3 regions of the Paenibacillus sp. Y951 genome follow, and region 3 is predicted to be linked to each of the others. Evidence: riboswitches for the same ligand, from Rfam matches in the RefSeq annotation. Region 3 holds a riboswitch; each other region holds the start of a gene.
What was found. Region 3 has a riboswitch for thiamine pyrophosphate ahead of AC1TPB_RS04875 (ECF transporter S component). Riboswitches for the same ligand answer to the same signal wherever they lie in the genome.
Positions count from the first base shown of each region.

Region 1 (4,591 bases), on a different contig from region 3:
CGCGCTGCCCCGTTGTCTGCTGCCCATTGATCCAAACTTCACCTTCATTAATTGGCTCTAACCCACCAATAATTTGAAATAGCGTTGTTTTCCCGCTTCCCGAAGGACCAATAACAGATACAAACTCCCCTTCGTCTACACGCAGACTAATGTTTTGCAGAATTTGTTTGTCTTGTTTTTTATGTGTAAATGACTTAGAAACCCCGTTCAATTCAAGCATTAGCCTTCACTTCCTTTCTTCGGACGCCAATGAACAAAGCGCGACTCAATAAAGGAGATAATCCAAAATAGGAAAAGGCTTAGTAGTACAATTAAGAGCACCGAAGCGAACACTCGATCCGGCATATATCCTCTGGAAGATAAGATCAAGTAACTACCTAAACCAACTTTTGGTGATAACCATTCCGCTACGACTGCACTTAGTACACTATACGAAACAGCAATTCTCAAGCCACTGAATAAATTAGTAAGCGCACTCGGTAGCTCCAAATGAATAAACAGATGCCATTTCGATGCTCCGATCATACTCAAATAATTTTTAAGCTGATGATCTGCTTGAGCGAGTCCTCCCAGTGTAGCAATACATATTGGGAAGAAACAAACTAAAATAATAAGAAATATTTTCGGCATCATTCCATATCCAAGTAGCATCGTAAGAATAGGAGCAATAACAATGACAGGAATCGTTTGTGATAAGATCAATACCGGATAAAACCCTTTCCTAACAATAGGAAGAAAATGTAGCACTGCTGCAAGCACGAACCCGGCGATAGCTCCACCTGCAAAGCCAATAAGCGATAACTTAGTTGTAGCAGCAAAATGCTCCATCAAGCGTGACCAATCCGCGATCATACCTTGAAATACACCAATTGGAGAAGGAATAAGCCAACTATAGACAAGCTCCATCCTTACAATTAACTCCCAGACGATGCCAATAAATAAAAGTGTCACCACTGGGGGCCATATATTACTCCAACGAGATTGCTTATTTGCCATCCGGATATTTCTCCAGCAATCTATCCATCGATGCTCCAGCAATTGGATTATATGAAATTTTGATTTGTGATAAAGCGCCTGGACAACCAACTTCAATCATTGCCTCGTGCATACGTTGGACAATTTGCAATAGCTCTGGAAGATCACCTTCCATTGTCGTTTCCATTGGTGCAACACGGTAAGGTAGACCAGATTGCTTAATAATTGCAATCGCTTGATCTACATATGGAATGACACTTTCGCCATTATGTGTTTTCGGAATCATCTGAATACTTAATAATGCATTAGCCATTTGTAATATCCCCTTAGTATTGGTTTATTGTGGTAAAAACTCATTTGTAAATGCTGCTTCTGCATCTAGCTCGCCGTTTAACAATTCATTGCTATACATCCAATCGGCATAGCCTTTCCATACCGACAACTTCTGTTCACCAAAGCGGGGTGCATCATCCTGATATTTCGGGCTTAACCATTGTTGACTCGCTCTTACAAGCTCCGCATTCAAATCTGGCTCAGCAGCAATTAATACTTCCGCCGCATCCGCTGGATTGTCAATACTATATTGATAACCTTTCGCAACTGCCGCGAGGAATGAACGAACTAGCTCAGGATCTTCTTTAACGAGTTTTTCACCTGTTACAACAACTGGCGTATAGTAATCTAAGTTCTCATTGTATTCGTTCATATACACCATATTCAAATCGACACCACGCAGCTCAGCTTCAATACCTGTCCAAGCATAGAAAATCCATGCGAAATCAACATCGCGCTCAACTGCTGTGAAGAAGTCGCTATCACCCATGTTTACAATTTCTAATTTATCAAAATCTGCATTATCCGTTCTCATTAAAGAATCAATGATTGACGTTTCAATTGGGGAACCCCAACCGCCATAACGCATACCTTCGAATTTATTAGGTGAATCAATGCCTTTGTCCTTCTTAGATGCAAATCCCGATGTATTATGTTGAATGATCGCCGCCAATGACACAACAGGAACACCCGCTACTCTTGCTACCGTTACATTCTCTTGATAACTAATACCAAATTCAACATTGTTTGAGCCTACTGCTGCATCTGCTCCGCCTTGTACTGGAGAAATAATTTCAACTTCAAGACCTTGCTGGGCAAAATAGCCTTTATCACGCGCCACATATAACCCGGTATGATTCGTGTTCGGTGTGTAATCAAGTACGAGCTGAACCTTTCGAAGCGTCTCTGTTTTGTCGCCTGCGCCAGTCGTCCCAGCTTGATTACCTTCCTTCACCTGTTCATTGCCACATGCCGTTACTACATACAATAATGCGATAACTAATAACCATTTCAATCCATTTACTTTCATGTCTTCCTCTCCCATTCATCTCTCTAATTATGATCGTCCAAGAAGAACACGCTGATTTACATAGGTAAATAAAAAGACGCCCTTCTATAAATTAGGAAGGGCGCCGTCAATTTCGGCTGTTACTTCGCATAGAATAGATTATGTATAGTTTTCCACTATAACTTCATCTCATGCAAAAGTATGCTCTCATTCCTACGCTGGCATTATCCAGATCAGGTCACGGGTCGGAATTGGTTCATTCCCTCTCAGCCAGCTTACTAGCTCCCCAAAGCGTATTCACTTGGTCAATCTATTGGTCATTATAGCAAAGTCATTTCTCTTTGACTACCCCTTTTCATAAAATCAAAAAAAGGATGGATGAATGTGTTTACAATAAGTCTATGTATGATTGTCAAAAATGAAGAAAATGTACTTGCTCGTTGTCTTGCTAGCGTACAACAAGCAGTAGATGAAATCATCATCGTTGATACAGGATCAACAGATCGTACAAAGGAAATTGCCGCTAGTTTTGATGCAAAAGTATATGATTTTGCATGGATTAATCACTTTGCAGATGCACGTAATTATAGCTTTGAGCAAGCAACCTCTAATTATATTATGTGGCTTGATGCCGATGATGTTATTCAACCAGCAGATCTAGAACGTCTACTGCAATTAAAACAAACACCAGATTTCAATTACGATACGGTAACGATGAAATACCATCTTTCTTTTGACGATAATGGTAACCCAACATACAGTTACCGTCGCAATCGTCTTGTAAAACGAAGTAATAACTTTCGCTGGATCGGTGCCGTTCATGAGTACTTGGCAGTATCAGGTGCAAGTTTTAGCTCCGAAGTTGCCGTTACGCACCGCAAAGAGCGTCAATCTAGTGATCGTAACTTGAATATTTATTTGGCACGACATGAAGCTAGGGAACAGTTTTCTCCACGCGATCAATTCTATTTCGCTAACGAATTGCGTGATCATCAAAGATACGAGGAAGCGATTCAATGGTATGACACTTTCCTTGAAGATAATGGGGGTTGGGTTGAAGATAATGTTGCCGCTTGCTCACGTAAAGCTCATTGTTATGAAGCACTTGGTCAACGTAATCTAGCTATTATTCATCTGCTTCGTACATTGCAATATATTCCAGCTCGCCCGGACTTCTGCTGCCAGCTTGGTGCGCTTTTTGTTAATGATAGCAAATTTCAACAAGCGATTTACTGGTACGAGCAAGCGCTCTTAACTTCCCAATATACATCCGATATGAGCTTCCATAATCCAGCAACTGCGACATGGTTACCTCAACTGCAATTAACGGTATGTTATGATCGTCTAGGGAATTTGCAAAAGGCAGTTGAACATCATCGACTTGCTATGGCTATTAATCCGAATCATCCAAGTATGAAATATAATGAGAACTACTACAAGGGATTAGGGTTATTGTAGTAATTGCGAATTTCACATCATAGCAAACAGCCTTGTTTTTTCATCAAAGCAAGGCTGTTTTTGTTATTTCCAACTAGTGTATTGCTAGATCAAACTTCAATTAATTACTGCATAAAATATTGCTTTAATGACCCTCTGCCGCCCTCTACTTCTATCTCAGCATATGCTCCATTGATCAATGTTATTTGTGGTGGCATATGTCCACAATCAATATCATAAATAATTGGTATTTGTAATTCATCAGAAAGCTCTTTATACACATCTTCGATCGTATAATTGTCAAATGGTTGATTGGCGTTACTTCTGCCGAACATAACACCTGTACAATGATCAAACCATCCTGCTAACTTCATTTGAACTAATGATCTACGTACATCGGTTGTTACCAACTCACAGTTTTCTAAATACCATATGATCGGTTCATTTTCTATGTACTGGCTTTGAAAATGTTGAACATCACCGAACGGAGTACCAATCAAATGCCTTACCACATCTATACATCCACCAAGTAAACGACCTTGTAATTTAACTGAGTTATCAGAAATGACTTTCCAATAAGTTGGTTCTGTTAACTGATAAACCTCTGTGGAAGAATCCAACTGTTTCCATTCCTTTTGATAATTTGAGGATGAATGTTGCAAAATTGATTCTCCACTTCTAGTTGATAAGACAGATTGCCATTTTGCTGTCGTCTTGTCTAGAACTTCTCCTCTCAGATCAATGAAACTCGTTCCATGAGCAGTTGCAATTCCTGTTTTCAATGTAATAGCAAGTAACAATACACTTATATCAGAATACCCCATAATCCATTTACAA
Region 1 covers NZ_JBXCIY010000017.1:31,857-36,447, forward strand. The annotation lists gene AC1TPB_RS19730 (ABC transporter ATP-binding protein) at 1-220, opposite strand, end outside; gene AC1TPB_RS19735 (ABC transporter permease) at 220-996, opposite strand; gene AC1TPB_RS19740 (MTH1187 family thiamine-binding protein) at 986-1,288, opposite strand; gene AC1TPB_RS19745 (ABC transporter substrate-binding protein) at 1,313-2,338, opposite strand; TPP riboswitch at 2,510-2,616, opposite strand; gene AC1TPB_RS19750 (glycosyltransferase family 2 protein) at 2,696-3,775, shown strand; gene AC1TPB_RS19755 (S66 family peptidase) at 3,880-4,591, opposite strand, start outside.
Region 1: linked by a shared signal. The riboswitch ahead of AC1TPB_RS19745 (ABC transporter substrate-binding protein) and the one ahead of AC1TPB_RS04875 (ECF transporter S component) in region 3 are both predicted to bind thiamine pyrophosphate.

Region 2 (4,591 bases), on a different contig from region 3:
TGTGGCGAGCAGAGTAAGTTCTAGTGAAATTAAATCTTATACACAAATTATCAACATGATGTGCATAAAGGTCGTAAAGTTAGTGAATTATTACAATATATAGAGATGAAAGTGGGAATGAATGAAACTTATGCAGTAGCTATGCACATCTTGTGTAAAGCTGCTGCATATTTTTTCGTGTTTGACGATAAAATAAGTTATCCATATACATTATTTGTTATGTTAATTAAAGCTGTTGAGATTATTAATAATCATTATAAGGTTGAAATAATCATTTCAGAAGTATATGATTGTCTAGACAACTAATTTCGAAACGGAGTATTAATATGGAAAAACAAGTGAATAAACCGCTCATGTCAGTTGGTTTCCTTCTCGGAGCAACGTACAATAAACTTGCTGCATTACTTATGCATCGGTTGAAGGCATATGATATTACTCCTGAGCAATGGTCAGTGTTGTACCATGTGGTAGATGATGAAGGGATGATACAGAAGGACATTGCGGCTCGTACGTTCAAGGATAAGCCGACGGTGACGCGCATTTTACATCAGCTTGAGCATAAGGGGTTCATTGTTCGGAAAGAGGATGAAGTAGATCGTCGATCGCTTCGAATTTATGCCACCGATCAAGGAAGACAATTAATTGCAGAAACCATTCCGATTGAAGAAAGCATTTCTGAAGAAGTAAAGGCTTGTATTGGTATGGAATCACACGATCAGCTAAAGCAGTATTTAATGGAGCTAAATAGTTATTTCAACCAAGTGTTAGAAACTAAAGTATAGATAAAGAAGCTAGAGCGATAAGATGGAGATGAAGCAACATGAACGGACAACGGATGACTTTGAATAACGGAGCGAAGGCAATTGAAAAGCCACGCCTATGGACGAAGCAATTTATTACTTTATCATTAGCTTCGTTTTTATTATTTCTTAATTTACAGATGTTATTATCATCATTTTCAATCCATATTAAAGGGAATTTGAATGGTGGAGATATGCATGTTAGTCTTGCGACTAGTGCATTTGCGATTACAGCGATTATTGCGAGGCTTTTGACCGGCCGCTGGATAAAGCGTTGGTCGAAAGAGATCGTATTAACTGCAGGATTAATTGTTGCGGCGGTATCAACAATATTATGTGCATTGCCTGAATCAGTGGCCCCATTATTATTGATGCGCGCGGTATATGGTTTTGGCTTTGGTGTTGGTAGTACAATTATCCCCACATTAGTTACGCAAATTATACCGCCCAAACGAATGGGTGAAGGTATAGGCTATTTTGGACTTTCGACCAGTCTTGCGATGTCAATTGGTCCATTGACTGGGATGAGTATTATGAATGCTTCGGGATTTACAACATTAGCGAGTATTGGTGCTGGAGCAGTCGTTTGTATGTTCCCGATGCTCTTTATCGCAGGGGTGTATAAGCTGCGATCCAATAAAAAAAATCCGACAACAGAGTTAGCTGAGCGTCAGAAAAACAAGGAATCAGACAATATCGCAACTGTTAAAGCTACTTCACAACAAGTCGTTCATACTCATGGACAGCAGCAAGTGAAGAAAAGCGGTATGCGAGATATTATGATCTTCCCTATTTATTTTCCTGCGATACTTAATGTACTATTATCCGTTACTTACAGCGGTATATTAAGTTTTATTGCAGTATATGGCGAACAGCTGAATTTATCTCAAGTAGGACTATTTTTCTTGTTCAATGCGTTAACGATACTGATGGTTCGTCCGATTGCGGGTAAAATATTCGACCGTAAAGGTCCGATTATAGTACTTATTCCTGCAGCGATTTTTGTTATTGTAAGTATGATTGTACTATCTTACACGACATCAATGAGCATGCTTATTGTGTCGGCGTTATTATATGGAGCAGGATTTGGCTCCATCCAACCTACTTTACAGGCGTGGATGCTTCGATCTGCAAGCAAAGAGGATTACGGCACAGTGAATGGCTTGTTTTACAACTCCACTGATGTCGGAGTTTCACTTGGAGCAATTATTTTAGGAGTAATCGTTACGTTTACCTCTTATGAGATGATGTATAGATTGTCATCTATTTGTATGATTCTATTTGCGATTGGTGTAGTTATCTATGCAATGAAGCGTACGAAGAAATAGGGTGTAGGCAGATGTATTGAGTCGATATATTTCACATATGACACATGTGAAGCGCTTATGTCGCTCGTAAGAAATCAGCTTATAAAGAGCCGCACTTTCCTACAAATTAAGCTGACAAAGCTCAAGCATAAAAATGCTTGGGCTCTTCTTGTGCGACTAGCGGAAGGGTAGAGCGTGGAATAGAAATGGAAGTAAATACATTACGTAATGTATTTTCGGGATTTGTGCAATATTTTAACTATTGTTGTAAATTATGATTTTATGGGATATAGTGGAATAAATTAAATAGAGTGCGGGTGCTAGATATAGTCTGGCTGAGATTGGGAACGTTATTTCCCTGACCGTTAATCTGAACCAGATAATGCTGGCGTAGAGAACTTATCGAATCGTAACCATTCGTGTATTCTCGAATGGTTTTTTTCTGTTTTTCTAGCCCGCTCTCTACATGAAGGAGCGTAGAAGCCATGATAGATTCCTTAATTAATAATGTGTAATACCAACCGGACAAAGCCAAAGAGCAACAGTGATTGACGTTGATAGAAAACTATAAAGTGAGCGGGGGTTCCCAATGAGTAGATTTAGTGAAAGATTGTATCGTGCAGCTCAAGAGATATGGACAAAAAGTCACCAGCATCCGTTTCTGACGGAATTAAGAGCAGGCACGCTGGATACTGATCGGTTTATTTATTATCTCAAGCAGGATTATGTGTATCTTATCGATTATGCCAAGATGTTCGCTATAGGAAGTATGAAGGCTCGGGATCTAGATACAATGGTCAAATTCGCAGAGCTGCTCCACTCTACGCTGAACGTGGAAATGGAGTTGCATCGAAAATATGCGGAACGTCTCGGAGTGGCGCGTGAACAGTTAGAACAGACGCAACCTTCTCCGACCACAGTAACTTATACCAAATATTTGCTGGATGCCGCTACACAAGGCTCGCTAGCAGAGGTAGTGGCAGTTCTGCTCCCCTGTATGTGGAGTTACAGGGAAATCGGAACTACTTACTTGAAGTACCCAGGCGCTTTGGATCATTCACTGTACCGGGAATGGATCTTAATGTATGGTTCCGATGAATTCGGAGCACTTACCGATTGGAGTATCGGTCTGATGGATCAGTTGGCGGAAGGTTTGCCCGAGCAGGAGCTTGTGCAACTAGAGAAACACTTTGTCGTCGCGTCCAAGCTTGAATACATGTTCTGGGATATGGCCTATCGGATGGAAGAGTGGCCGGTTTGAGTGTAGACGGAAGAATAGAGGGGCAGCTGATCGCGTTATCGGTACGCGGACTTAGCTTTTCTTATCCCGAAGAGACTCCATTGTTCGAAAGGCTCGACTTCGACATTAGACAAGGAGAGTTCGTTAGTATTCTTGCAGCCAGTGGTATAGGAAAGACAACCCTCTTTCGGTTGCTGGCTGGATTACTAGCCCCTCAAGCGGGAAAAATTGCGATTGGAGCAGAGGGAGACACGGCAGCAGCGGCAAGCAAACTTGGCAAAATCGGTTATATGCCCCAAAAGGATTGCCTTATGTCCTGGAGAACTGTGCTGGAGAATGCGACGCTAGGCTTGGAAATAGGAGGGGCGACGAAGCGGGAAGCTCGTCGTCAGGTACTGGAACTGCTTCCGGACTTAGGGCTGGAGGGAACTGAAAACAAGTATCCGCACGAGCTATCTGGCGGAATGCGTCAAAGAGTATCGTTCCTGCGATCCCTTCTCGGAAGAGGGGAGCTGCTTCTTCTAGACGAACCTTTCAGCGCCTTGGATGCGATGACGCGCATGAGTATGCAAGAATGGCTGCTGCAGGTATGGGAGCAACATCGTAAAACTATTTTGTTCATCACACATGACGTCGATGAAGCACTGCTCTTATCCGATAGGGTGCTTGTGGCGGAGAACTCACCCATTTCAACATTAACAGAGCTGACTATAAATTTGTCTCGCCCCCGTAGCTATGAAGTGACGATGGACGAGGCATTCATAGGCTTAAAGCGTCAGCTGCTTGGAGGCATCGGTCGTGGTCCGGTCGATTCTGAAGGAGGGAGGACATGAGACGTAATGTTATAGCTTATGTGCCCGCCCTTTCATTCGTTCTATTACTGTTCATTATGTGGGAGGCTGGGACGAGAGTTTTTCACATTCCACATTACATCATTCCTAAGTTATCAGATGTGTTCGTATCCATGTGGGATAACGGACAGCTGCTTAAGAAGCATTTTATCGTCACCCTAGGAGAGGCTTTACTTGGACTCGGAATTTCAGCTTTGTTCGGATCATTAGCTGCGGTTTGGATTGAAAGTTCAAGCTTGGCTAATAAGACGATTTATCCGTTGATTGTCGCCTCCCAAACGATTCCCATTATCGCATTATCACCTATTATGGTGATGTGGTTTGGCTACGAGATATGGAGTAAGGTCGCCGTTGTAATCTTATTCACTTTCTTTCCTATTGCCGTGAATACAG
Region 2 covers NZ_JBXCIY010000006.1:110,173-114,763, reverse strand. The annotation lists gene pepV (dipeptidase PepV) at 1-24, shown strand, start outside; gene AC1TPB_RS10690 (hypothetical protein) at 61-306, shown strand; gene AC1TPB_RS10685 (MarR family winged helix-turn-helix transcriptional regulator) at 327-782, shown strand; gene AC1TPB_RS10680 (MFS transporter) at 821-2,128, shown strand; TPP riboswitch at 2,411-2,521, shown strand; gene tenA (thiaminase II) at 2,697-3,368, shown strand; gene AC1TPB_RS10670 (ABC transporter ATP-binding protein) at 3,365-4,180, shown strand; gene AC1TPB_RS10665 (ABC transporter permease) at 4,177-4,591, shown strand, end outside.
Region 2: linked by a shared signal. The riboswitch ahead of tenA (thiaminase II) and the one ahead of AC1TPB_RS04875 (ECF transporter S component) in region 3 are both predicted to bind thiamine pyrophosphate.

Region 3 (4,591 bases):
ATCAAGAAGATCTTATCTCCATCGGAACAATCGGCTTAATTAAATTTCAGACAGGTAAAGGGACCAAGTTAGCTACCTTTGCCGCAAGATGTATTGAGAACGAAATACTCATGCACCTTAGATCATTGAAAAAAACTCGTAAAGATGTTTCATTGCATGATCCGATTGGAACGGATAAAGAAGGTAATGAAATTACTCTTATCGATATACTCGGCAATGATATCGACGATATCGCTAATCAGGTACAGCTTGAAATGGAAAAAAGTAAAATATATAAAAATCTAAGTATTCTTGATGATCGTCAGAAAGAAGTTGTGATTACGAGGTTCGGTTTGCTCAATGGCGGAGATGAACGTACTCAGCGTGAAATTGCGAAGGAGCTTGGGATAAGTCATAGTTATGTATCTCGGATTGAGAAGCGTGCGCTGATGAAGCTGTATCATGAGTTTTATAAGGGGAAGAGGTAATATATAAACCTAAAGCTGATAATCGGATTTATGTCCGATATCAGCTTTTTGAAGTTTTGTGGTTGTTATTGATTCTTATAAAGATTGAAAGAAGAATATAACTGATGCAATCATGCCACCCACTGCCCCTAATTTTGTGGTGGAAAAATAAAAATCGGAAGGTTCGGGCTCAACGACAGACAAACTGTATGATATATGAAATATAAACAATTGCAGTGATTTATTACTAAACAACAACCAACTAAATACAAAGAAAATGAGTGATATTATAAATATGATTAGATTTCCTTGCTGTTCATGATATTCATTGTATGCTGCAACTACCAAACTACTTGGGTGATAATATTCTTCGTTTGGTGAAAGAATTCGTTCATTGTTTGAATAGGCTACTATACTTACAACAATCTCATCATTTTCGTCAAATGCCATAAGTAAATCGTTATTATTAATATTCCTTACAGTATAGGTTTTTCCGCTTGGATATGAAACAATAAATATATCCTCGAATACATTCACTGTTGTCTCTTCAATTCTAAAGCTCTCACTAGCAATCTCTAGTTCTCTATAATCTTCATGTATAATAAGCCTAATTTCATTGCCACTATTGTCTGTATAGGAAGTAATATTATTATGTTCCTGGGCGTTTTCTGAATACTTAATATCATTAATATAAAACACTTCTTCACTATAATAATTATAAGCCCAAACCACTATACTAATAAAAATAATAGCTATTACAATACGTTTAATCATTACACTAATCTTTGCAAATTTCATTTAACACCTCGCGTCTTGAACTTCAAGTCTAAGAGTTTATTAAGTATAATTATTATTCTATTACCATTCTTACCGCGATAATAGTTTGTTAGTTTATTAATATAGTTAATGCTATAATCATCTAATATATAACAAGGGAGGCATATTAATCAATGTTAAAGTTCAACAAACTTGCGCATCTGCCAAAAATGAAGGTGTTAAAGACGTAAAAATAAACGATGATGGCTCTGTTACGTATACATATCCCATATCAATACATAAAGAGATGGTGAAAGTGGATTTGATGCTTTTACATCGCTAGAGATTGGTATCCAAAGTATGTACTACCAAAACTTTAATGGCGTTGCTTCTGATAAAGTAAAAGCAACCATTGAAATTCAAGATGCTCCTTTTATTCGTATATATAGACTATCCACTTACAATAGTAGTATAATCACACAAGATATAGATGCATAATAATTTAGAATTGAGGACTATCATGAAAACAATTGCAGTATATTGCGGTTCCAGTATGGGCGCATCAGATGTATATCGTGAGGCAGCGATAAAGCTTGGCAAAGAATTAGTTAGACGTAAGCTAACCCTTGTATACGGTGGAGCGAGTGTTGGAATTATGGGTATCATTGCTGATACTGTACTTCAAGAAGGAGGAAAAGTGATCGGTGTCATTCCTGCCTTATTAGAGCAACGCGAAATTTCGCATCATGGACTTACCAAGCTTATTAAAGTAGACAATATGCATGAGCGTAAACATAAGATGATGGAATTAGCAGATGGCTTTATTGCATTACCAGGTGGGCCTGGTACGATGGAAGAATTTTTCGAAGTATTTACTTGGAGCCAGATCGGTCTACATCAGAAGCCTTGTGGATTATTGAATGTGAATGGCTACTATGACCATCTCCTCTCCTTCTTCGATCATATGCAGCAGGAGCAATTTTTGAAGCCAATGTATAACGAGATGAACCTTGTAGCTAATGATGCTGCCGAATTACTTAATCAGTTCTCAAGCTTCACTCACCCAGGCTTGAAAACATATGAAAAAATTTAGACTACCGCTACAACCGAAACTTTCCTACCTAAAGCTATTGTATAATATAGGAAATTGTAGTAAATTATAAGACAGTTGCATATGAAACCGTCCGGGTGCTTGAGGAATCAGGCTGAGATAGTAGCTAGTACCGCTACTGACCGTTGATCTGAACTGGATAATACCAGCGTAGAGAATGGGGTTCTAGAAGAAATTTTTCTGACCGTCTGCGTATTACCAGACGGTCTTTTTATGCTTCCATCACAAAAAATGTTGGAGGTTAGCAGTATGAACAAATTAAAGCTTACAGATGTTGTCGTTATTATTATGATTGGTATTGTTTTCGGAGTTATTATGCATTTCTGGGATAATCTTTACAGTGTAGTGAAGCCGATACTCCCAACTTTCAGACAATTGATTTATGGCATGTGGTTCATGGTTGGTCCCTTTGCCTATCTAGTTGTCCGCAAACCTGGTGCCGCTCTAATCGCTAGTGTTGCAGCTTCTGCCCTATCCTCGATTATGGCATCAGCAGGCTTAGAAGTATTAATGTATGGATTTGTACAAGGACTTGCTGCTGAGCTTGTATTTGCTAGTTTCCGCTACAAAAAATATAATTTAGTCGTTGCTGGCTTGGCGGGAGTTCTGTCATGTCTAGGTAGTTTTATGCTAGATCTTGGCTATGGCTATGCCGATTTGGAAACTTGGGCTTTAATCGTGAAATACGGCTTGCGTGTCATTAGTTCATTTATCTTTACAGGTATTTTTGCTTACTATATTGTTCGTGCATTGGAGAAAACTAAAGTGACGTCGTTAGTACGACCGATTGATCAGAAAGAACTCGAGCAATTGCAAAAATAATGAAGTAATGCTGGAAGCATACGAATGGAGGAATAGCGTTTGGCTAATATCGCAGTAAGTGTGGAGCAATTACGGCTCAAATTCAGTGGAGAGCAAAGATTAGTCTTCCAAGATTTCAACTTACATATCGCTGAAGGAGAAAAGATTCTTATTCTCGGTCCTAGCGGCTCGGGAAAATCTACATTGCTACAAGTACTAAGTGGTATCATCCCTACCTACTCCTCTGTTCCGATGCACTGTACATCGATTCAGACGCCAGAACATTGGGGATTTGTCTTTCAAGATCCTGACACCCAATTTTGTATGCGTTATGTTGATGAGGAGCTTGCCTTCGTCTTAGAAAATCGACAAATGGCTCGCGAGTTAATGGAGCCAGCGATGCGTCATGTCCTTGATGTAGTTGGGCTTCAACTTCCATCACTGCATACGCCGATTGGAAGTCTCTCCCAAGGGATGAAGCAGCGACTTGCTTTGGCAGCAGTACTGCTGTTAGAGCCTCATACCGTTTTCCTTGATGAGCCTTCCGCTCTACTTGACCCCGAAGGGAAACAGCTTATTTGGGAAAGTTTGCGTAACAGTTTACAGCAGCATACTGTCATTGTTGTCGAACATCATGTAGATGGTATACTCGATTGGTTTGATCGAGTTGTTATATTGAATGAATCAGGCGTAATTGTTGCTGATGATACCCCCTCTTCTATCTTTGAAACTCAGCAGCAATTACTGCTTCAATATGGCATTTGGTATCCGAATGTATGGCAAACCTATTTATCTGGGCAGAAGCATATTTCTTATCATACTGCTACTCCCACTAGTACTAATATCATCATCGAACTTGAGAAGTTCAGTGGTTCGCGAGGCAATCGTACACTTATCGAAGTCGAGCATGCTACGATTACAGAAGGTTCATGGATTGCTATTACAGGTGCGAATGGCGCAGGAAAAAGCTCATTACTGCTTGCGTTAGCTCGTCTAATCGATAGCAGCGGACAATATAAAATATACGACCAAGCGATCGCAACTGGTAAATCAAGAAAGTTAACAGTACCGCTAGAAATCTCTTATGTATTTCAAAGTCCTGAACTACAATTCATCGCGGATACTATTTATGAGGAATTGCTCCATTCCTACAAGCAGGGCACAGCTCAACCCGATTATAAAAGCAGCAAAGCTCATAAGAAGCAGCAGGGGCATAAACCGCAGAATGATTACATGGAGACCATTCAAAACTTATTTGCTCAATTCAGATTACATATGCCATTAGATCGACATCCATTTGAATGTTCCGTTGGTCAAAAACGCCGACTTAGTATATTAACAGCGATGGTAGAGCAACGACCGATTCTATTGCTAGATGAACCTACCTTCGGTCAGGATGCTGCCAACACATTTACCATTATTGAGAAGCTTCAGCAAATGAACGCACAAGGTGTTACGATTATGATGATTACGCATG
Region 3 covers NZ_JBXCIY010000003.1:19,095-23,685, reverse strand. The annotation lists gene sigK (RNA polymerase sporulation sigma factor SigK) at 1-467, shown strand, start outside; gene AC1TPB_RS04885 (hypothetical protein) at 543-1,244, opposite strand; gene AC1TPB_RS04880 (LOG family protein) at 1,723-2,295, shown strand; TPP riboswitch at 2,377-2,487, shown strand; gene AC1TPB_RS04875 (ECF transporter S component) at 2,563-3,135, shown strand; gene AC1TPB_RS04870 (ATP-binding cassette domain-containing protein) at 3,175-4,591, shown strand, end outside.